DNA from 3 places in the Streptomyces sp. NPDC048473 genome. Region 1 is predicted to be linked to each of the others. Evidence: riboswitches for the same ligand, from Rfam matches in the RefSeq annotation. Region 1 holds a riboswitch; each other region holds the start of a gene.

Region 1 (7,388 bases):
GAGCAGCATGTCGGCGGCGGACTGCTCGATGTTCCCGGCCGGACTCTGGGCCGCGACGCAGATCTGTTCCAGCTTGACCCAGACCGCCCAGTTGCCGAGCGGGGTGAGGGTGGCGTGTCCGGCGCCGAGGGTGAGCGCGCCTACGGCGGCCAGTCCCTCCAGGGCCCAGTCGAGAAGGAGGGCGACCAGGGCGGCGGGGTGCGCGGCGGGGGCGGATTCGGCTGGTGCGGGCAGCGCCTGCGGTCCGTACGGCACCTCGCAGCGCTCCTCGTGGAGTTCCGCGACGCGCTGGCCGAGCAGGTCCAGGAGGGCGGGCACGGTGACCGGGCCGGCCGAGAGCTGGAGGAGGGAGAGCACCTGCGGCACGGCCTCGACGGCCTCTGCGACTGCGGTGGACTCGATGCCCTCGGGCGCGGGGTGGACGAGCGACCAGGCGTCGAAGAGCGCCACCCAGCCGCGGAGCACGGCGGAGTCGTCGCGGTCCCAGGCGCGCAGCCGCCAGCCGGGGCGTGCGGTGTCGCCGTGCAGTTCCACGAGACCGGCGAGCCGGGCCCGGTCCCAGCCGTAGCGCACCTGGGCCGGGGACAACTCCAGGGCTGTCGCGGCCCGTTCGAGAGCCTGGGCGGCCAGTGGCGGCGCGCCGGGGACCGCGCCGTCGGCTGCCCAGCGGGCGATCCGTACGGCGTCGGCAAGGGCCGTCCTGGCCTGGCGGGCCAGTTCCGCCCTGGGCGGGGTGCCCTCCGGGGGGCGGGGAGCCGGCCTGGTGCGCCGGGTGGTCACGGCCTTGCGAGCGGTGGCAAGGGGTCGCGGGCGGACAAGTCGCAGCCTGGAGTCGCGCGGGGTACGGGACGTCACGGGGAGCAGTCTTGCCCCTGACGGCCCGAAAGCCCAAACGGAACCCGAATTCGCAGTGGAGGGGGCGGCGGGCGGGGCCCGGAACCAATCGGCCGATCCCTCGCATCAGGTCACATCAGGGGCGTGAGGAAGCGGCGCAGGGCCTCTTCGTAGTGGACCGGGTCGGCATTCCACATCGCCGCGTGCGGAGCCTGCGGTACGGCGCGCAGGGCGACCAGGTCCGGGCGGCGGGCGGCGAGATCGCGGGACGGCTGCCAGGGGGCCAGGGTGTCGTCCGGGCCGTGGAAGATCAGGGTCGGGACATGCAGCGCCGGTGCGAGGGAGCTGTCCAGGAGCCGGGCGCCGTGCAGCCCGGTCTGTCCTTGGGCGGCGCGGACGGCGAGCGGCAGCAGCGCCGTCGGGACACCGCGGGCGACGGCCAGGGCGCGCAGCGTGGTGGCCCAGTCCAGGACCGGGGAGTCGAGGACGAGACCGCAGATCCGGTTGCGGAGCGCGGAGTTGACGGCCGCGTGCAGCGCCATCGAGGCGCCGGTGGACCAGCCGTGCAGGACGACCTTCTCGGCTCCGTACCGCATGGCGAAGCGGATCGCCGCGTCCAGGTCGCGCCATTCGGATTCGCCGAGGTGGGCGAGGCCGTCCGGGGAACGCGGAGCTCCGGCGTCGCCGCGGTAGGCCAGGTCCAGCACGGGCAGACGCAGATCGTGCAGGAACTCCATGACGTTCAGGGGGTGTTCCCTGGTCGTGCCGAGGCCGTGCACGGTGATGACCCAGGTGTCGCGGGGGCCGGGCAGGAACCAGGCGGGCAGGGAGCCGAGTTCGCCGGGGACCTCGACTTCCTTGTGATCGAGGCCGAGGGCCGAGGAGGGATCGCCGCTGTGCAGCTGCGGGGTGATACGGACCTTGGCGCCGGTTTCCAGGCTGCCGCGGTTGACGCGTTCCAGTCTGCGGACGACGGTGTCCGGAGCGTGGTGGGCGTGTTCGATCACCGGCCCCACGACGGCGTGGACGTCGTCGCCCACGAGTCCGTACGTACCGGGCCGCAGGGCGGCGAAGGAGCGGGTCAGGGTGACCTGCCCGGCCGCCGTGGCGTGCACGGTGAGTCTGCGGTCGGCGGGGAGTGGCCGTCCGGACGGCGCCCTGAGAACGGCGTCGCTGGCGTACCGGCCGGCAGCGACCGCTGCCGCACCGACGCCGAGAATCGTGGTGACGGCTGCTGCCGTGACTGTTGCCGGGCGCACGGCTTCAGTGTCGCGGGGTGCGCCACCCCCTGCCAGCGGACGGGGGCCGTCCGGTGCCGGGGCCGGGGCGGACGGATCAGACGGGTCGGCCGACGGGATGTTCGAGTCAAAAGGACCCGCCGGGGTCGGGTCGGTCCGGTTGTCCGTATCCCTTCAGTGCCTCCTGTACATCGCGCAGCTGGGCCGGGGAGAGCAGCGTCGGCGAGTGTCCGGGGACAGAGCTCGCGGTGAGCCAGAGCCGGCAGAGCCATTCCAGCTGGGCGGTCCTGTCGTACGCCTCGTCCAGGGTCGCTCCGTAGGTCACGGTTCCGTGGTTCTGGAGCAGGCAGCCCGTACGGCCCTGCAGAGCGGCGAGCATGTTCTCGGCCAGCTCCTCGGTCCCGTAGCGCGCATAGGCCGCTACCCGGACGGGGCCCCCGAGCATGGCGGCGGCGTAGTGGACCGACGGGACCTCGGGGACCAGGGTGGAGACGGCCGTGGCGTGCACCGCGTGGGTGTGCACGACGGCGGCCGCGTCGCTGCTCCGGTAGACCGCGAGGTGGAGCGGGAGTTCGCTGGTCGGGGCCAGTTCGCCGAGGACGCGGTTGCCTTCCAGATCGACGCCGACGGCGTCTTCGGGGCGGAGCCGGTCGTACGGCACTCCGCTCGGGGTGACCAGGACCGTCCCGCCGACCCGTGCCGACACATTTCCCGAGGTTCCGACGACGAGGCCGTCCGCCGCCGTCCTGCGGGCGGTGGCGACGACACCGTCCCAGGCACGTTCGATCGCGTCCCGCTGCTGATCGCTCATATGGAGATCCTTCCAGTCAAGGAGGCGAACAGGCATGCGATCGGTCGGATAAGTCACAAACCGGAGAAGTTCACAAAAGGGGTGGCGTGGGGCCGAATCGGGCCCGAATCGGCCCCACGCCCGGCCCGCCCCGCCCCGCGGAGGACAAACGGAACGACCCCACCCCGACTTGAGTCACCACAACGCCCTGTCCAGTTCATCTTCCGTTCATTCAGGTTGCCTACGGTCCACGTGCCAATGACGTCGAACGATTGCCTGGGTAAATGGAACACATCACGCTGCTACTCGCGATTGTGATCGTGACAGCTCTAGTGTTCGATTTCACGAACGGTTTCCACGACACCGCCAACGCGATGGCGACCACCATCTCGACCGGCGCACTCAAACCGAAGACAGCGGTGGCCATGTCCGCCGTTCTCAACCTCGTCGGCGCGTTCCTGTCGGTGGAGGTCGCCAAGACGATCTCCGGCGGGATCATCAACGAGGACGGGCTGCGGACAGAAGTCATCTTCGCGGCACTCGTCGGCGCCATCCTGTGGAATCTGCTGACCTGGCTGGTCGGACTTCCGTCCAGCTCCTCGCACGCTCTGTTCGGCGGACTGATCGGCGCAGCGGTGATGTCGGCGGGCTGGTCGTCGGTCAACGGCGGCACCGTCGTCACCAAGGTGCTGCTCCCCGCGCTCGCCGCCCCGATCGTCGCCGGTCTGGCCGCGCTGCTGGCCACCAGACTGACGTACCGGATCAGCGGGAAGATCCGCAACGACGCCCAGGAGAAGGCCACCGCCAAGGGCTACCGCGCCGGTCAGATCGCCTCGGCCGGACTGGTCTCCCTCGCCCACGGCACCAACGACGCGCAGAAGACCATGGGCATCATCACCCTGGCCCTGGTCACCGGTGGCGTCCTGCACCCCGGCTCCAACCCGCCGGTCTGGGTCATCGTCTGTGCCGGTACGGCCATCGCACTCGGCACCTACCTGGGCGGCTGGCGCATCATCCGCACCATGGGCAGCGGCCTCACCGAGCTCAAGCCGCCGCAGGGCTTCGCCGCCCAGACCAGTGCGGCCACGGTCATCCTGGCCTCCTCGCACCTCGGCTTCTCCCTCTCCACCACCCAGTCCTGCTCCGGCGCCGTGATGGGCGCGGGCCTCGGCCGCCGGGGCGGCGTGGTCCGCTGGTCCACCGCCACCCGGATGTTCGTCGCCTGGGGTCTGACCCTGCCGGCCGCGGGACTGGTCGGCGCGGGCGCGGAATTCCTCACCAAGCAGGGCACCTGGGGTGTCGTCGTCGTCGCGGCGCTGCTGATCGCGGGCTCCGGGGCGATCTGGCTGCTGTCGCGCCGCAAGCCGGTCGGCCACGGCGATGTCGCGCCGACGGACGGCGAAGCCGAACCCGCGGGCGTCGTCACCACGGCCATCGCCGCCGTCAGCCCGCCGCCCACCGTGGCCCAGGCAACGGCCCAGGAGCTCAAGACCACCATTCCGGCCCCGGCCGGAACCACCCAGGACCCGGCGCGACCGGCCACCGTCTAGGCCAGCCGCCTCATCAGGCCGTCTAAGGATTCAGCATGAACATCGACTGGGCAGCCCTCGGCTCCGTCTTCGGCGTCTCCCTCGTCGTCACCGTCGCGCTGGTGGGTCTCTTCACCCTGGGCATCGTCGGTCTCTCCAAGCAGCCCGAACCGGCGGCACAGGGCGGCTCCGGCGGCTCGCTGCTGCTGGCCCGTGCCGGCGCGTACGCCTGCTTCGCGCTGTGCGCGGCGGCGGTCGCGTACGGGATCTATCTGATCGTCGCCTGAGCCCTCCCCCGCGCACTCCCCCGACGGACCGGACACATCTCGTGTGTCCGGTCCGTCGTGGTGTGCCCGGCCCGATGTGGGGCTCAGCACACTGCACCGTCGCAGGTCAACGGCAAGTTGACGGGCGTTCGCGGAGCGTGGTGGACTGCCGGAGCCAATTACGGCGACAGCAGAGGAAGTCCGGTGCGAATCCGGCGCGGTCCCGCCACTGTCACCGGGGAGCAGTCCCCCACACCGGAAGTCACGGCACGCGCGAGCGGGTTGGAAGGCCGGGGGAACTGCGGATCCGGAAGCCAGGAGACTCTCGTCGCCGGTCACGTCGAACCAGGGCGCGGACCCTGAGTGAGGACATATCGCCATGCCTGGCTGCCGTGCGTCCGTTGCTGTGGCGCTCTCTACGAGAGCCGCCTCCTGTACGAAGGTCCTTCGAGGCGTAACGGCCGGTTGAGCCGTGCGTGCCGACCGCATTTTCGCGTACGGCGCCACGGCCGGTCTGATCGGCGATCTGCTGCTCGGTGACCCCCGCAGGGGACATCCGGTCGCCGCCTTCGGGCGGGCCGCAGCGGGCGTCGAGCGCCGTCTGTGGCGCGACCACCGCGGGTGGGGCGCGCTGCACACACTCGTCTGCGCCGGAGGCGCCGCGGGTGGTGCCGCGCTGATCACCCGTGCCGTACGCAGCCACCCCGCCGCCTCCGTCGCACTGACCGCGGCCGCCACCTGGTCCGTCGTCGGCGGTACGTCCCTGGGGCGTGAGGCCCGGGCGATCGGCGGCGCTCTGGCCGCCGGTGACATCGAGCTGGCCCGCGAGCGGCTGCCACATCTGTGCGGGCGCGACCCGCAGTCTCTCGACGGGCCGCAGATCGCCCGCGCCGTGGTGGAGTCCGTGGCCGAGAACACCTCGGACGCCGTGGTCGGCGCCCTGGTGTGGGGTGCGCTGGCCGGTGTGCCCGGGCTCGTCGGCTTCCGGGCCGCCAACACCCTCGACGCCATGGTCGGTCACAAGTCGCCCCGGCACCGGCGCTACGGCTGGGCCTCGGCCCGCCTCGACGACCTCGCGGGCTGGCCGGGTGCCCGGCTCACAGCCCTGCTCGCCGTGGCCGCCGGGGGGCGGCCACGTGGAGCGGTACGGGCGTGGCGGGCCGACGCGGCCAAGCATCCGAGCCCCAACGCGGGCCCGGTGGAGGCCTCGTTCGCGGGTGCGCTCGGCGTACGGCTCGGCGGGACCCTCGCGTACGGCGGCCGGGTCGAGCACCGTCCCGTACTCAACGGGGAGACGGGCCGGGCGGTGGAGACCGAGGACATCGAACGCGCGGTACGGCTGTCGCGCCGGGTGAGTGCGCTGACCCTCGGCGTGTGCGTGGCGGGACGACTGGGTGCGGGCCTCGCCGCACGACGGATCGCGGGACGTCGGATCGCAGGACTTCAGACCGCAGGACTTCAGACCGCAGGACTTCAGGCCGCAGGACTTCAGGTCACAGGACTTCAGGTCACAGGACTTCAGGCCGCAGGACGGAGACGGACATGAGCGGCGGGCTGCTGGTCGCCGGGACCACCTCGGACGCGGGCAAGAGTGTTGTCACGGCAGGTATCTGCCGCTGGCTCGTGCGCCGGGGCGTGAAGGTGGCGCCCTTCAAGGCACAGAACATGTCGCTGAATTCGTTCGTCACCCGCGAGGGCGCCGAGATCGGGCGCGCCCAGGCCATGCAGGCCCAGGCCGCCCGGGTCGAGCCGACCGCGCTGATGAACCCGGTCCTGCTCAAGCCCGGCAGCGACCGCTCCAGCCAGGTCGTCCTGATGGGCAGACCGGTGGGCGAGATGAGCGCACGCGGCTACCACGGGGGCAGGCAGGAAGCGCTTCTCTCCACGGTCGTGGACTGTCTGGAGCAGCTTCGGGGCACGTATGACGCAGTGATCTGCGAGGGGGCGGGCAGTCCGGCCGAAATCAATCTGCGGCGCACGGACATCGTGAACATGGGCATCGCACGGGCCGCGCGCTTCCCGGTGGTGGTCGTCGGTGACATCGACCGCGGTGGTGTCTTCGCCTCGTTCTTCGGTACGACGGCGCTGCTCGACGCCGAGGACCAGTCGTTGATCGCGGGATACCTGGTCAACAAGTTCCGCGGCGATGTGTCGCTGCTGGAGCCCGGCCTGGAGATGCTGCGCGGGATCACCGGGCGGCAGACGTACGGGGTGCTGCCCTTCGCCCACGGCCTCGGCATCGACGAGGAGGACGGCCTGCGGGTCTCGCTGCGCGGGGCCGTACGCGAATCGGTCGTCGCGCCGCCGCACGGCGATGACGTACTGCGCGTCGCGGTGTGCGCCGTACCCCTGATGTCGAACTTCACCGATGTGGACGCGCTGGCCGCCGAACCGGGCGTCGTCGTCCGGTTCGTGGACCGCGCCGAGGAACTGGCCGACGCCGACCTCGTCATCGTGCCGGGCACCCGCGGCACCGTGAAGGCGCTGGCCTGGCTGCGCGAGCGCGGCCTCGCCGACGCCCTGGTGCGGCGTGCCGCCGAGGGCCGGCCGGTCCTCGGTATCTGCGGCGGTTTCCAGATCCTCGGCGAACACATCGAGGACGAGGTCGAGTCGAGGGCCGGGCACATCGACGGCCTCGGCCTGCTGCCCGTACGCATCCGCTTCGACCGCGAGAAGACCCTCGCCCGCCCCGTCGGCGAGGCGCTCGGCGCCCCTGTCGAGGGGTACGAGA
Region 2 (7,388 bases), on a different contig from region 1:
GTGGCCCGAATAGGTCATCAGCAGGTCCGGATACTGCTCGGCCGGGTAGGTGATCTCCCGTCCGTGGCGGCGTACCCGGACCGGGCCGCCCCAAGGGGGGTGTTCCATTTCACCGAAGACCGTTTCCGTCGACGCCTCGTCCGACAGCTCGATGCCGGGGCGGGTGGCGGGATCCCAGCGCTCGTAACACCGTTGTGCCTGCTCGAAGAATTTTCCGCTGCCGCCCGCCACATGGTGGGTGGTGACGATCGCCAGCGCCCCGCCGGTCCGTAGCGCGTCGGCCGCTCTCGTGAAACGCAGTGCGGGATCGATCCAGTGGATGGCGGTCGCGCACACCACCAGATCGAAGGGCTCCGATGGAGGCGTCCACTCCTCGAACGGGGACACCTCGACATGTGCGCGGGGGAAGCCGCGCAGATTGCGTCGTGCCACGGCCGCCAGCGAGGGGCCCAGTTCGACGGCCGTCACCTCACACCCCAGCTCCGCGAGCGGCACCGTCAACTGACCGGTGCCCGGCCCCTCTTCGAGCACCCTGCTCCAAGAGGTGAGACCGGTCAGGACCACAAGATCCGTGACCAGGTCCGCCGGATAGCGCGGGCGCATCCGGTCGTAGAGCTCCGCGTCCTCGTCGAACGTGCCGCGCAACGTGTTCATGCCGGATACAACGCCGGACGGCTCCCCTCGGTTTCATGGCGCGGCGGCATGGCCGGGGACCCCAGCCGTACCTGCGGTCACTGTACGGAAGCAGCTCTGTTCACCATGCGGCGCGCGGGCCGAACCGGTCCACGGGCAGTACGGCGCGCTCCCGGAGTGACCCGCCCGGACGGACCGTCCCGCCCGATACGCCCCAATGTCACTGAAGAGGCAAATTGCCGGTTCTTCGGCGTCGCACCTTTCGGCCGCTCAGTCCCGGTTCTCGTGTCCGAATTCCGTGCACGCACCCTCCACATTTCACCCGATTGACCTAACGCGAAGATGGTGTGCGCACCGCCGTGACGGGCTGCCACCGACGAAGCGCCGAGCATGTGGCGGCCGGCCTCCACGGGCGGGGAGGTTGCAGCGTCCATCCGGGTGAGGCGCGATGGAAATCGGACGCGCCTTCCCTGATGGACCCAGCCACAGGACGCGCCCGGGCGAGGAGGAATCGGTCATGGGAGCCGCTGACGGCTTCACGGATTCCGGAGAGCTCGACGGCCTGACGGTGTACGACACCGCGGGCGAGAAGATCGGCAGTGTGGGGCGGGTGTATGTCGACGACAACACCGGCCGCCCGGACTGGATCACGGTGAAGACCGGCCTGTTCGGTATGAAGGAAAGTTTCGTGCCTCTTGCCGGAGCCCGTCGAGTGGGCTCCGACCTGCACATCTCGCATCCGAAGGACCGCGTCAAGGAAGCCCCCCGGGTGGACGCGGACGCGCATCTGTCCGTGGCGGAGGAGGAGGAGCTCTACCGCCACTACGGCCTCGCCGGGAACACCACCGCCAGGCTCGGCGGCCAGGCGGGCACGTAACCACAACGGCGTCCGGGACCGGCACCACGGCCATGGGCGCGGCCGGGGCCGCTGGAACCGGGGCCATGGGCGCGGCGGGCACCGGACGCACCACCGGGACCGACCAGCCGGCCATGGCCGGCACCTCCGGCTCCGGTACGGGCACTTCCCGCACCACATCGCGCACGACCGGCATGACCGGCACCGGAGCTGGGAGGGGCTCACGGCAGCTGCCACTACGGCCGCATCTGCCCCACTGGTCCCATCGGCGGCCGCAGCTTCCGCTACGGCCGCTCCGGCAGGAAGCGCACCGAGGGCCTCCCGTCCGGTCCGTCCGGAGTGACTCGCGCCCTGACCCGGTAGACGTCGGCGATCAGTGCCTCGGTGATCACTTCCGTCGGGGACCCGGCGGCCACCACCCGCCCCTCCCTCATGACCACGATCCGATCGCAGAACATCGCGGCCAGATTGAGGTCGTGCAGAGCGATCACACCGGTGAGTGGCAGCGAGGTGATCAGCGACAGCAGTTCCAGCTGGTGCTGGATGTCGAGATGGTTCGTCGGCTCGTCGAGCAGCAGCTCACGCGGCTGCTGGGCCAGTGCGCGCGCGATCTGGACGCGTTGGCGCTCGCCTCCGGAGAGGGTGTGCCAGGACTGGTCGCCGCGATCGGCGAGACCGGTCCGCTCCAGGGCCTCGCGCACCGCGTCGTCGTCCGCCCGGCCTGGCGCCGACCAGGCCCTGCGGTGCGGGATGCGCCCGAGGCGCACCACGTCCAGGACGCTCAACTCGACCTGGGTGACGGCATGCTGGTCGACCACGGCGACCCGCTGGGCCACGGTCCGGCGGCCGATCTCGTCGAGCCGTCGGCCGTCGAGGGTGACCACACCCGTCTCCGGGGCGAGGACTCCTGCAAGCACCCGCAAGAGGGTCGACTTGCCTGAGCCGTTCGGCCCGATCAGCCCGACGGTGGCGCCGGGCGGCGGGGCGAGATGGACCCCGTCGAGGATGAGTCGGCCGCCGGCCTCCCGGCTGACCCGCTCGGCACGCAGCCCCTCGGTGGCTCCACCCGTCATGTGATCCTCCGGGTGCGGTACAGGACCAGGACGAACGCGGGCACGCCGATGAGTGCGGTGACGACACCCACCGGCACCTCCTGCGGGTCGAGGACCGTCCTGGCGAGGGTGTCGACCCAGACCAGGAACACCGCCCCGGCCAGGGCGGTGACCGGCAGCAGCCGCCGGTGCCCGGAGCCGGCGAGCGCACGGGCGGCGTGCGGCAGGACCAGACCGACGAAGCCGATGGCCCCGGCGGAGCTGACGAGCGCGGCGGTCAGCAGCGCGGTCGTGCAGAGCAGCACGATCCGGGTGCGCGCGACATGGACGCCGAGGGTGGCCGCGGCGTCCTGGCCGAAAGCGAAGGCGTCGAGCGTACGGGCGTGGCCGAGGCAGATCAGCAGCGTCACGAGGAGAACGGCGGAGCAGATCCACACATCGGTCCAGCCGACCCCGCTGAGCGAGCCGAGCAGCCAGAACAGCACCCCGCGGGTCTGCTCGGCGTCGGCGGAGGTCATCACGACGAAGGAGGTGAGCGCGGAGAACAGCTGCATGGCCGCGACACCGGAAAGGACGACCCGGTCGGTCGTGCCGCCCAGGGTGTGGCTCAGCAGCAGGACAAGGGCGAACGAGCAGAGCGCGCCGATGAACGCGCCGGTCGAGATCGACACCGCTCCCCCGCCGACGCCGAGGACGACGACCACAACGGCGCCGGTCGACGCACCGGAGGAGACGCCGAGGACGAACGGGTCGGCGAGCGGGTTGCGGAGCAGGGACTGCATGACGGTTCCGCATACCGCGAGCCCGGCGCCGCACACCGCGGCGAGCAGGGTGCGCGGCATGCGCAGGTTCCAGATGATGCCGTCCCGGATCGGGGTGAGGCGTGAGTGGCCCCAGCCGAGGTGGGAGGCCACCGTGGACCAGACGTCGGCGACGGAGATGCGGGCGGGGCCGATGGTGACGGCGACCGCGACGGACAGCACGAGCAGCGCGACGCCGAAGACCCATAGGGCCCCACCGGGCAGCTTCCGTACACCCGTTCCGCCGCGCACGGTCGATTCCGAAGCCCGCGGCACATCCACCGCCGTGGCCCGTTCGGTGTCCGTCACCCCGCGAGCCCGAACGCGCGCAGCCCGGCGGCGACGCGTTCCACACCCTCGACCGTCCGGATGGACGGGTTCATGGCCTGGCCGCTCAGCAGGACGTACCGCTTGTGCCTGACGGCGTCCATGTTCTTCGTGACGGGGTTGGACTCCAGGAATTCGATCTTCTTCGCGGCGCTCTCGGCGGTCTGTGCCTTACGGGTCAGGTCGCCGATGACCAGGACGTCGGGGTTGCGGTCGGCGACGGTCTCCCAGCTGATCTGGGGCCATTCCTCACGGGTGTCGTCGAAGACGTTCTTCGCTCCGAGTTCTCCGGTGATGATGCCGGGTGCTCCGCAGCAGCCGGCCAGGTACGGGGCCTTGGAGTCGGAGAACCAGTAGAGGAGGGTGGCGTCGGAGGCGTCGACACCCTCGGTCGCCTTCTTCACCCGGGCCCGCAGCTGCGCCACGAGCGTGTCGCCGCGCTTCTGCACGCCGAACACCCTGGCCAGGTCGCGCACTTCGTCGTAGACGCTGTCCATGGTCAGTGGCGCGGTACGGGCTCCGTCGCCGCCGCCGCTGTTGTCCTTGCCGGTGCAGTCGGCGGGCGAGACATAGGTGGGGACGCCGAGTTCCTCGAACTGTTCGCGGGGTGCGACGCCGCCCTTGGCCAGGGTCGACTCGAACGACGCGCTGATGAAGTCGGGTTCCTGGTCGAGGACCTTCTCCGACGACGGCCGGTTGTCCGCGATTCTGGGAACCTCGGCGTTGGCCTTCTCCAGGCCCTTCATCACCGGGTCGGTCCAGGTCGCGGTGGCGGCCAGCCGGTCGGCGAGGCCGAGGGAGAGCAGGATCTCCGTCGATCCCTGGTCGACCGAGACGGCGTGGTGCGGTGCGGCTTCGACGGTGACGGTGCGTCCGCAGTTCTTCAGCGTCACCGGGTATCCGTCGGCGGAGTCGGACTTCGCGGCGGATTTGCCGGTTCCGCCCCCGCAGGCGGTCAGCAGGATCAGTCCCGCCGAGAGCAGGGCCATGGCGCGGACAGGGCTGGCTATGGACGGCACGGAGTCCCTCTGCGTCTTGGGACTCATGCGCGGAGCCCGTTGTACGGAGCCCTGCGCCCAGTACCGGGTCGCAGGTGCCAGCAGGTCTTCGGACTCGGGTTCCTACGGACGGGACGCCTTCCCAGGACACCCGAGGGTGGTCCCAGTGGCCGTGGCCCCGCCCGTCCCCCTCACCGCTGCGCGTCAGTTCCGGATTCTCACCGGATTCCCTGACCCCTACGTGGAGTTTGACTGGCCCCGGCAAGTTATCACGAGCCTCTGCGCAGCTCATGGGCGGTGTGGCCGGTGGTACGCCGGGCTGTGCTCCCGTCGCACCACCCGCCTGATGCCTACGGACGCTGAAGAGCGATCACGGCGTTGTGTCCGCCGAAGCCGAAGGAGTGGCTGACGGCGCGCCGGATGGGCTGCCGCAGCGGTCGCTCGGTGACGCAGTTGATGTCGAACTCGGGCGCCGGGGCGTCCAGGTTGGCGATCGGCGGTACGACGCCGCGTTGGAGCGTCAGGACGGTCAGTCCGGCCTCGATCGCTCCGGCCGCCCCCATGCAGTGCCCGAGTACGCCCTTCGGGGCGGTGACGGGCGGCCGGTGCGGGTAGACCCGGCTGATGAGGGCGGCCTCGGTGGCGTCGTTGACCGGTGTCGCCGTGCCGTGTGCGTTGACGTGCTCGACGTCCTCGGCCGCCCAGCCCGCGTCGCGCAGCGCGGCCTCGACCGCCGTCTGGGCGACCGCGCCGGACGGGTGCGGGCTGGTGGGGTGGTGGGCGTCGGTGGTGGCGCCGGTGCCCGCGAGCAGTGCCCGCGGCGCGGCGCCCCGGGCGTCGGCGTCGTCCGCCCGTTCCAGGATCATGACGGCGGCGCCCTCGCCCATGACCAGCCCGGCACGGTCGGCCGCGAAGGGCCGGCACCGCCTGGCCGGGTCGCCGTCCGCCCGGGCCGCGGCTCCGGACCGGGCGAACCCGGTCATGGCGACCGGGTAGACGATCGATTCGGTGGCTCCGGCGATCGCGATGTCGCACTGCCCGGTGACCAGCAGATCGCGGGCGACGGACAGGGCGGTGGCGCCGGACGAGCAGGCGGTGCACGGTGCCAGGCTGGGACCGGTGGCCCGCAACTGGATGGCGATCTCGGCCGCGGGCATGTTCGGAATGGTGAGCAGGATGCCCGCCGGCGAGGTGGCTTCCGGTCCGTGCCGGTCGAGCACGACGGCCTGCTCGGTCAGTGCGGCGGAACCTCCGCTGCTGGTGCCGACGACCACCGCGACCCTGCTGCCGTCCCACTGCGCCGGGTCCAGTCCGGCGTCGGCGACCGCCTCCCGGGCGGCGAGAACGGCGAACTTGACGTATTTCCCCATCCGGAAGGACGTACGGCCGCCGATCGCGGCGTCCAGATCGATCCCGTCGACCGTGCAGGCGAAGTCGATCTCGCACCCTTCGAGTGCCGCGACGGTACGCACCGGCGAGACTCCGGCGCACACACCTTTCCAGGTGGATTCGGTGTCGTTGCCGACCGGGGTGATCATTCCCAGGCCTGTTACGGCAATCGCGGGCTTGTTCATCGGGCGTTGCTCGTCGGTGCCTCGCCGCCCATCAGCACCCCGCTGCCGGCTGTCACGTCGATGTACCGCGTGATGTCGGCCAGGGTGGCGTCCTTGGGGAGCTTGTCGAAGTCCCCGTCGCCGCCCAGCGTCTCCCTGATGAGGACGGCGAACTCGGCGACGGCGAGGGAGTCCATATCCAGGCTGCCCATCGTGGAATCCGGGCGGATCTCGGCGACGGGCACTTTGAAGGTGTGCGTCAGAACCTCGGTGATCTTGGGATGAATCGCACTCATGAGCTTCCTCTCCATCATTCGGTACGGCTGCCGGGGACGGCGGGGGCACCGTCCCGACGCCGAATCAACTGGGTGACGTGTCTCCAGTTACGCCTTGTGCCGAACCGATTCGCCACCGCCCTGCCGCGGTCGCGTGCACCACCTGGCCAGGACGGCTGCCGTACCCCAGAAGACCAGCAGCACAACGCGGACACCGAGGGCCCCGGCCACCTCCCGTACCCGCTGCGCCCAAACGACTGTTCCCGTCCCTGTCACGGCCCTCACCGCTCCCCCGGGGCCGTCGCCCGGTCCCCGTCCGACTGCCAGGCGGCCGCCGCATCGTCGTACGCATCGACGTAATCGGCCCCCGCGATGGGCCAGTCGGCGAGCAGTTCCTGGGGCAGCGCGAAGGAGTCGGCGAGGGCGGGCAGATGAGCGGCGACGGCGGTGATCAGCTGTTCCAGGACTTCCGGCAGTCCGTTGACCTGATCGGCTGTCAGATGCCCTGCGGCCAGCAGATCACCGCTGTTCCGGGCGATCCGGTCGAGTGCGAACAGCCGCTGCAGCTCGGCCAGTCGCTCACGGGCGGGCCCGTCCGGAAGACCGGCCACCGCGTCCGTGTACGCCTCGGCCGCCTGCCGGTGGGCATGGGCCTCGACGCCGAGAAGGGCGGGACCGGATGCGGCGTTCCACCGCTCCAGCGGGTCACCGTGCGGTGCGCTGGCCATCCGTTCCCTGGCCCGGCCGAACCAGATCTCCTCCAGCGCCGCCAGGAGCCTGCCGACGAACCGGGGGTCGGTGAGATCGCCGGATTCGCGGCCGAAAGGAGCGTCGTACGCGGCCGGTTCGGTGGAGAAGAGCATTTCCGCAGCCGCCTTGGCGTGGATGGCCAGG
Region 3 (7,388 bases), on a different contig from region 1:
GCAGCAACGCAGCAGTCGGGAAGGCGGGCCATGGGTGCCGACGGGGGCAGTACGGAGAACGAGACGGGCGTGGCCACGCGGACGGCGCGCGTCCCGAAGTACTACCGGCTGAAGCGACATCTCCTCGACATGACGGACACCATGCCGCCGGGCACCCCCGTGCCGCCGGAGCGGACCCTGGCCGCCGAGTTCGACACCTCGCGCACGACCGTGCGCCAGGCGCTCCAGGAGCTGGTCGTCGAGGGCCGGCTGGAGCGCATCCAGGGCAAGGGCACCTTCGTCGCCAAGCCGAAGGTCTCCCAGGCCCTGCAGCTCACCTCGTACACCGAGGACATGCGCGCCCAAGGACTCGAACCGGCATCCCAGTTGCTGGACATCGGCTATGTCACGGCCGACGACACGCTCGCCGGGCTGCTCGACATCACGGCCGGCGGCCGAGTGCTGCGGATCGAGCGGCTGCGGCTCGCCAGCGGGGAGCCGATGGCGATCGAGACCACGCACCTTTCGGCCAAACGCTTTCCGGCGCTGCGCCGTTCGCTGGTGAAGTACACCTCGCTCTACACCGCCCTGGCGGAGGTGTACGACGTCCGGCTGGCCGAGGCCGAGGAGACCATCGAGACCTCGCTCGCCACCCCGCGCGAGGCCGGACTGCTCGGTACGGATGTGGGCCTGCCGATGCTGATGCTGTCCCGGCACTCGCTGGACGGGCGGGGCGAGCCGGTGGAGTGGGTGCGGTCGGTCTACCGGGGCGACCGGTATAAGTTCGTGGCGCGTCTGAAGCGGCCGACGGACTGATCCCGAGTGCGCCGGCCGACTGATTCCGGCCACCGCACCCGTACGCACAACCGTCGCGGCCCCCATGGAATCCACTACTCCACGGGGGCCGTTCGCGCATCTTGGTACAGACCAACTTCCGTACGTTTGACGGCATTCCGAACATTCGCGCCCGCTCGCGAGACCGTTGCCGGACCGCAATGCGGACAGGGGGTGACGGTGACCGGAAGCCTCCCCTAGATTTCGTGCGCATTACACCAGGTGATCAGCGAGGGGACGGAGTCGCCGCATGCCAGCAGACCCAGAAGGAAAACCACCCACCGTCACACCTGTACGGGTGGTCATCGCCCTCTGTCTCATCGCGCCGTTCGTGGCGATGCTCTGGGTGAGTTCGTACGCGAAGGTGGACCCCACCTTCATCGGTATTCCGTTCTTCTACTGGTACCAGATGCTCTGGGTGCTGATCTCCACCGCGCTCACGATGACCGCGTACAAGCTGTGGCAGCGTGACCAGCGCTCCCGCAAGGGGGGTGCGTCCGCATGAAGGACGGCGTGAACGGCGTCGCGCTCGGCGTCTTCATCTTCTTCTTCCTGGCCGTCACAGTCGTCGGCTTCATGGCCGCGCGCTGGCGGAAGGCCGAGAACGAGGCCAGCCTCGACGAATGGGGTCTGGGCGGACGGTCGTTCGGCACCTGGGTCACCTGGTTCCTGCTCGGCGGCGACCTGTACACCGCGTACACCTTCGTCGCCGTTCCCGCGGCGATCTACGCGGCGGGCGCGGCCGGCTTCTTCGCGGTGCCGTACACCATCCTCGTGTACCCGCTGATCTTCACCTTCCTGCCGCGGCTGTGGTCGGTCTCGCACAAGCACGGGTACGTGACCACCTCGGACTTCGTCCGCGGGCGCTTCGGCTCGAAGGGGCTTTCGCTGGCGGTCGCCGTCACGGGCATCCTCGCCACGATGCCGTACATCGCGCTCCAACTCGTCGGCATCCAGGCGGTGCTGGACGTGATGGGCGTCGGCGGCGGCGAGAACACCCACTGGTTCGTCAAGGACCTGCCGCTGCTGATCGCGTTCGCGGTGCTCGCCGCGTACACCTACTCGTCCGGTCTGCGGGCGCCGGCACTGATCGCGTTCGTCAAGGACGGGCTGATCTACCTGGTCATCGCGGTGGCGATCATCTACATCCCGATCAAGCTCGGCGGCTTCGACGACATCTTCGCCAAGGCCGGCGAGGCGTTCTCGCAGAAGAATCCGGCCACGGGCGCACCGCGCGGCGCGCTCGCGCCGGGTGAGGCGGGCCAATGGGGCTACGCCACCCTGGCGTTGGGCTCGGCACTGGCGCTGTTCATGTATCCGCACTCGATCACGGCGACGCTCTCCAGCCGCAGCCGCAATGTGATCCGGCGCAACACCACGATCCTGCCGCTGTACTCGCTGATGCTGGGTCTGCTGGCACTGCTCGGCTTCATGGCGATCGCCGCCGGGATCAAGGTGGACAACGGGCAGTTGGCCATCCCGCAGCTGTTCGAGAACATGTTCCCGGACTGGTTCGCGGGCGTCGCATTCGCCGCCATCGGCATCGGCGCGCTGGTGCCCGCCGCGATCATGTCGATCGCCGCGGCGAACCTCTTCACCCGCAACATCTACAAGGACTTCCTGAAGCCGGACGCGACCCCGGAGCAGGAGACCAAGGTCTCCAAGCTGGTGTCGCTGCTGGTGAAGGTCGGCGCGCTCGCCTTCGTCCTCACCATGGACAAGACGGTCGCGATCAACTTCCAGCTGCTCGGCGGGATCTGGATCCTCCAGACGATGCCGGCCCTGGTCGGCGGCCTGTTCACCCGCTGGTTCCACCGCTGGGCGCTGCTCGCGGGCTGGGCGGCCGGCATGGTGTATGGGACGGCGGCCGCGTACGGGGTCGCCAGCCCGACCCAGGCGCACTTCGGCGGGTCGTCCAAGGAGATCCCCGGCATCGGTGAGATCGGTTACATCGGTCTGACCGCGTTCGTGCTGAACGTGGTGGTGACGGTGGTGCTCACCTTCGTCCTGAACGCCGTGAAGGCACCCGCCGGGATCGACGAGACCTCCCCGGCCGACTACACGGCCGACGCGGGCGACCCGGGCGTCCGGGCGGAGCTCCCGCCGGCCACGGCGGGGGCACCGGGCGGCGGCCACTGACGGCCGCTCCCAAGACCGCTCCCACGGCCGGATGGCGGCCCGTCGAGCCCTTCTCACCGGGGCGCGACGGGCCGTTCGTCTGCTCCGATAGGGGATCGCACGGCTTGTCCCGCCGGCTCGGCTTCCGTTGCGCGACACAACATGTGGGGGCTGCCTCATCGGGCGGCCCCCACATGTATGCTCGTGCTCGCTGTCGCCGCAGGGGAATCCGGTGCGAATCCGGAACTGTCCCGCAACGGTGTGTTCGGTGTGCTTTTGCGCACCCGGGAGTCCGAAGACCTGCCGACAGTGCGTCCGGCTCGACCGAACCGGATGCCAGACGTCCGGGCCTCGCGGAGGGCCGGTGGACGCCGTGCGCAGCGCCGCCCTTCCCCGGGCATCGCCCTGCCCGGCTCCCCGCTCCCGCCGGCCCCGAGCCGAGCGAGGGATAGCCCCAGTGACCATCGCGCCAGCCGATCCGGTTTCAGTGGCCGATTCAGCCGAGTCCACGCACGCCACGACCGACGGGCCCGGGACCGCACTGCTGCGGACCCTGACCGACCTCACCGTCGATCTGCCCGACACCGACCCCGGTCGCGTCGCCGCCGCCGCGCTGCGCGGCCGTAACGCCCGGTCGGACGAGGCCGAGCTGCGCTCGCTGGCCACGGAGGCCGCCGCGGGGCTGATCTCCGAGGACCCCGCCTACTCCCGGCTCGCGGCCAGGCTGCTGACCCGCATCATCGCGGACGAGGCGGCCGGCCAGGGCGCGGTCTCCTTCTCCGCCTCGGTCGCCGTCGGGCACCGCGAGGGCCTGATCGCGGACCGTACCGCCGAGTTCGTCGCGCTGCACGCGGCCGCCCTCGACACGCTGGTGGAGCGTTCGCTCGCCGACCGCGCCGACGACCGCTTCGGTTACTTCGGGCTGCGGACCCTGCACAGCCGCTATCTGCTGCGCCACCCGCTCACCCGCCAGGTCATCGAGACGCCCCAGCACTTCATGCTGCGCGTCGCGGCCGGGCTCGCCGAGGACGACTCGAAGCGCGCCCTGGACGAAGTCGCGGCGCTGTACGGCCTGATGAGCCGGCTCGACTATCTGCCGTCCTCGCCGACTCTGTTCAACTCCGGCACCCGGCACCCGCAGATGTCCTCCTGCTATCTGCTGGACTCCCCGCTCGACGAGCTCGACTCGATCTACGACCGCTACCACCAGGTGGCGCGGCTCTCGAAGCACGCGGGCGGCATCGGGCTCTCGTACTCCCGCATCCGAGCCCGCGGTTCGCTGATCCGTGGCACCAACGGGCACTCCAACGGCATCGTGCCGTTCCTGAAGACGCTCGACGCCTCCGTCGCCGCCGTCAACCAGGGCGGCCGGCGCAAGGGCGCCGCCGCCGTCTACCTGGAGACCTGGCACGCGGACATCGAGGAGTTCCTGGAGCTGCGCGACAACACGGGTGAGGACCAGCGGCGTACGCACAACCTCAACCTGGCGCACTGGATCCCGGACGAGTTCATGCGCCGGGTCGACGCGGACGGCGACTGGTCGCTGTTCTCGCCCGCCGATGTGCCCGAGCTGGTCGACCTGTGGGGCGACGAGTTCGACGCCGCGTACCGGAACGCCGAGGCCAAGGGGCTGGCCCGCAAGTCGATGCCGGCCCGTGAGCTGTACGGCCGGATGATGCGTACCCTCGCGCAGACCGGTCAGGGCTGGATGACGTTCAAGGACGCCTCCAACCGGACCGCGAACCAGACCGCCGAGCCGGGCCGCGTCGTCCACTCGTCGAATCTGTGCACCGAGATCCTCGAAGTCACCGATGACGGCGAGACGGCGGTCTGCAACCTGGGTTCGGTCAACCTCGGCGCGTTCGTCGCCGACGGGACCATCGACTGGGAGCGGCTGGACGCCACCGTCCGCACTGCCGTGACCTTCCTCGACCGGGTCGTCGACATCAACTTCTACCCGACCGAGCAGGCCGGCCGCTCCAACGCGAAGTGGCGCCCCGTCGGCCTGGGTGCCATGGGTCTCCAGGACGTCTTCTTCCAGCTGCGGCTGCCGTTCGACTCCCCCGAGGCCCGCGCGCTCTCCACGAAGATCTCCGAGCGGATCATGCTCGCGGCGTACGAGGCGTCCTGCGAGCTCGCCGAGCGCTCCGGCCCGCTGCCCGCCTGGTCCCAGACGCGTGCCGCGCGCGGTGTGCTGCACCCCGACCACTACGACACCGAGCTGAACTGGCCGGAGCGCTGGGACGCGCTGCGCGCCCGGATCGCGAAGACCGGGATGCGCAACTCGCTGCTGCTCGCCATCGCGCCGACGGCGACGATCGCCTCGATCGCGGGCGTGTACGAGTGCATCGAGCCGCAGGTCTCCAACCTCTTCAAGCGCGAGACGCTCAGCGGTGAGTTCCTCCAGGTCAACGCGTATCTGGTGGATGAGCTGAAGCAGCTCGGCGTGTGGGACGCGCGGACCCGTGAGGCGCTGCGCGAGGCGAGCGGTTCCGTGCAGGGCTTCGCCTGGATCCCGGAGGATGTGCGGGCGCTGTACCGCACGGCGTGGGAGATCCCGCAGCGCGGTCTGATCGACATGGCGGCGGCCCGTACGCCGTTCCTCGACCAGAGCCAGTCGCTGAACCTGTTCCTGGAGACGCCGACGATCGGCAAGCTCTCCTCGATGTACGCGTACGCCTGGAAGCAGGGGCTGAAGACGACGTACTACCTGCGCTCGCGCCCGGCGACCCGGATCGCCCGTGCGGCCTCCGGACAGGCAGCGGCCGCCGCCCCCATTCCCGTGCAGCAGGCATCGGCTCCCGACGCGGACGCGATCGCCTGCTCCCTCGAAAACCCCGAGTCCTGCGAGGCCTGCCAGTAATGAGCTCCACCAACTCCGACAAGAACCTGCTCGACCCGGGCTTCGAACTCACCCTGCGGCCCATGCGCTACCCGGACTTCTACGAGCGCTACCGCGACGCGATCAAGAACACCTGGACGGTGGAGGAGGTCGACCTCCACTCCGACGTCGCCGACCTCGCCAAGCTGTCCCCCGGCGAGCAGCACATGATCGGCCGGCTCGTCGCGTTCTTCGCGACGGGTGACTCGATCGTCTCCAACAACCTCGTGCTGACGCTGTACAAGCACATCAACTCCCCCGAGGCGCGGCTGTATCTGTCGCGGCAGCTCTTCGAGGAGGCCGTGCACGTCCAGTTCTATCTGACGCTGCTGGACACGTATCTGCCCGATCCGGACGACCGCGCGGCGGCGTTCGACGCGGTCGAGGAGATTCCGTCCATCCGTGAGAAGGCGCAGTTCTGCTTCAAGTGGATGGATTCGGTCGAGAAGATCGAGCGCCTGGAGACGAAGGCCGACCGCCGTCGCTTCCTGCTGAATCTGATCTGCTTCGCGGCGTGCATCGAGGGGCTGTTCTTCTACGGCGCGTTCGCGTACGTGTACTGGTTCCGCTCGCGGGGTCTGCTGCACGGTCTCGCCACGGGCACCAACTGGGTGTTCCGTGACGAGACGATGCACATGAACTTCGCGTTCGAGGTCGTGGACACCGTCCGCAAGGAGGAGCCGGACCTCTTCGACGACGAGCTCCAGCAGCAGGTCATCGACATGCTGAAGGAGGCCGTCGAGGCGGAGCTGCAGTTCGGCCGCGATCTGTGCGGCGAGGGTCTGCCGGGCATGAACACCGAGTCCATGCGCCAGTACCTGGAGTGCGTGGCCGACCAGCGGCTCACCCGGCTGGGCTTCCCGACGGTCTACGGCTCCGAGAACCCGTTCTCGTTCATGGAGCTGCAGGGCGTGCAGGAGCTGACGAACTTCTTCGAGCGCCGGCCGTCCGCCTACCAGGTGGCGGTGGAGGGCTCGGTCGCCTTCGACGACGACTTCTAGATCCTGGCCCAGCTTCTGAGGTGGGGGCGCCGCGTGGCCGTGATCGGCTGCGCGGCGTCCGCCGTTTCCGGGGGCGCGTCCCCCCGCTCCCGTTCCGCCTCCCGCAGCTCGCGGTCGATGCGGCGCTCCCGGGCGAGCCCGAGCAGGGTGGGCAGCAGGACGAGAGCGAAAAGTACGGCTATGCCCAGGACGTTCGGGAATGTGTTCATGGCTCTACTCTCGTCCGTGCGGACGAATTCCGGCAGTGGCAGGACTGTCATAGAGCATCGAATTACTGCCACACTGGCTCCATGCTGAACAATGTCGCCGCCCTGCTGCTCGACGAGGTCCACCCCTTCGAACTGGGCGTGCTGTGCGAGGTCTTCGGCCTCGACCGCAGCGACGAGGGCCTGCCGGTCCACGATTTCGCCGTGGTCTCCGCCGAGGGCCCGGTGCTGCAGACCCATGCCGGGTTCACCATCAGTACGCCGCACGGCCTCGACCGTCTGGACGAGGCCGACCTCATCGCCGTGCCGGCCGGCAGCCACTTCATGCAGCGGGACTACCCCGAAGAGGTCCTCGACGCCCTGCGCCGG

Evidence for each region. A riboswitch is a leader RNA that binds a small molecule or an ion and turns the genes downstream of it on or off. The one in region 1 is predicted to bind cobalamin.
Region 2: another riboswitch for cobalamin. It lies ahead of ACGFU7_RS32350 (ABC transporter substrate-binding protein); the one in region 1 lies ahead of ACGFU7_RS00340 (cobalamin biosynthesis protein).
Region 3: another riboswitch for cobalamin. It lies ahead of ACGFU7_RS12090 (ribonucleoside-diphosphate reductase subunit alpha); the one in region 1 lies ahead of ACGFU7_RS00340 (cobalamin biosynthesis protein).

Annotation. Positions count from the first base shown of each region.
Region 1 covers NZ_JBICXE010000001.1:60,490-67,877, forward strand. The annotation lists gene ACGFU7_RS00315 (hypothetical protein) at 1-780, opposite strand, end outside; gene ACGFU7_RS00320 (alpha/beta hydrolase) at 966-2,093, opposite strand; gene ACGFU7_RS00325 (class II aldolase/adducin family protein) at 2,200-2,883, opposite strand; gene ACGFU7_RS00330 (anion permease) at 3,147-4,412, shown strand; gene ACGFU7_RS00335 (hypothetical protein) at 4,448-4,678, shown strand; cobalamin riboswitch at 4,850-4,982, shown strand; gene ACGFU7_RS00340 (cobalamin biosynthesis protein) at 5,130-6,203, shown strand; gene ACGFU7_RS00345 (cobyric acid synthase) at 6,200-7,388, shown strand, end outside.
Region 2 covers NZ_JBICXE010000026.1:84,764-92,151, forward strand. The annotation lists gene ACGFU7_RS32330 (class I SAM-dependent methyltransferase) at 1-654, opposite strand, end outside; partial or broken gene ACGFU7_RS32335 (PRC-barrel domain-containing protein) at 1,151-1,704, shown strand; gene ACGFU7_RS32340 (ABC transporter ATP-binding protein) at 1,774-2,562, opposite strand; gene ACGFU7_RS32345 (FecCD family ABC transporter permease) at 2,559-3,593, opposite strand; gene ACGFU7_RS32350 (ABC transporter substrate-binding protein) at 3,647-4,714, opposite strand; cobalamin riboswitch at 4,749-4,938, opposite strand; gene ACGFU7_RS32355 (beta-ketoacyl-[acyl-carrier-protein] synthase family protein) at 5,017-6,240, opposite strand; gene ACGFU7_RS32360 (acyl carrier protein) at 6,237-6,515, opposite strand; gene ACGFU7_RS32365 (acyl-CoA dehydrogenase) at 6,776-7,388, opposite strand, start outside.
Region 3 covers NZ_JBICXE010000005.1:352,545-359,932, forward strand. The annotation lists gene ACGFU7_RS12075 (GntR family transcriptional regulator) at 31-795, shown strand; gene ACGFU7_RS12080 (DUF3311 domain-containing protein) at 1,064-1,318, shown strand; gene mctP (monocarboxylate uptake permease MctP) at 1,315-2,952, shown strand; cobalamin riboswitch at 3,117-3,254, shown strand; gene ACGFU7_RS12090 (ribonucleoside-diphosphate reductase subunit alpha) at 3,389-5,794, shown strand; gene ACGFU7_RS12095 (ribonucleotide-diphosphate reductase subunit beta) at 5,794-6,813, shown strand; gene ACGFU7_RS12100 (hypothetical protein) at 6,810-7,022, opposite strand; gene ACGFU7_RS12105 (GlxA family transcriptional regulator) at 7,104-7,388, shown strand, end outside.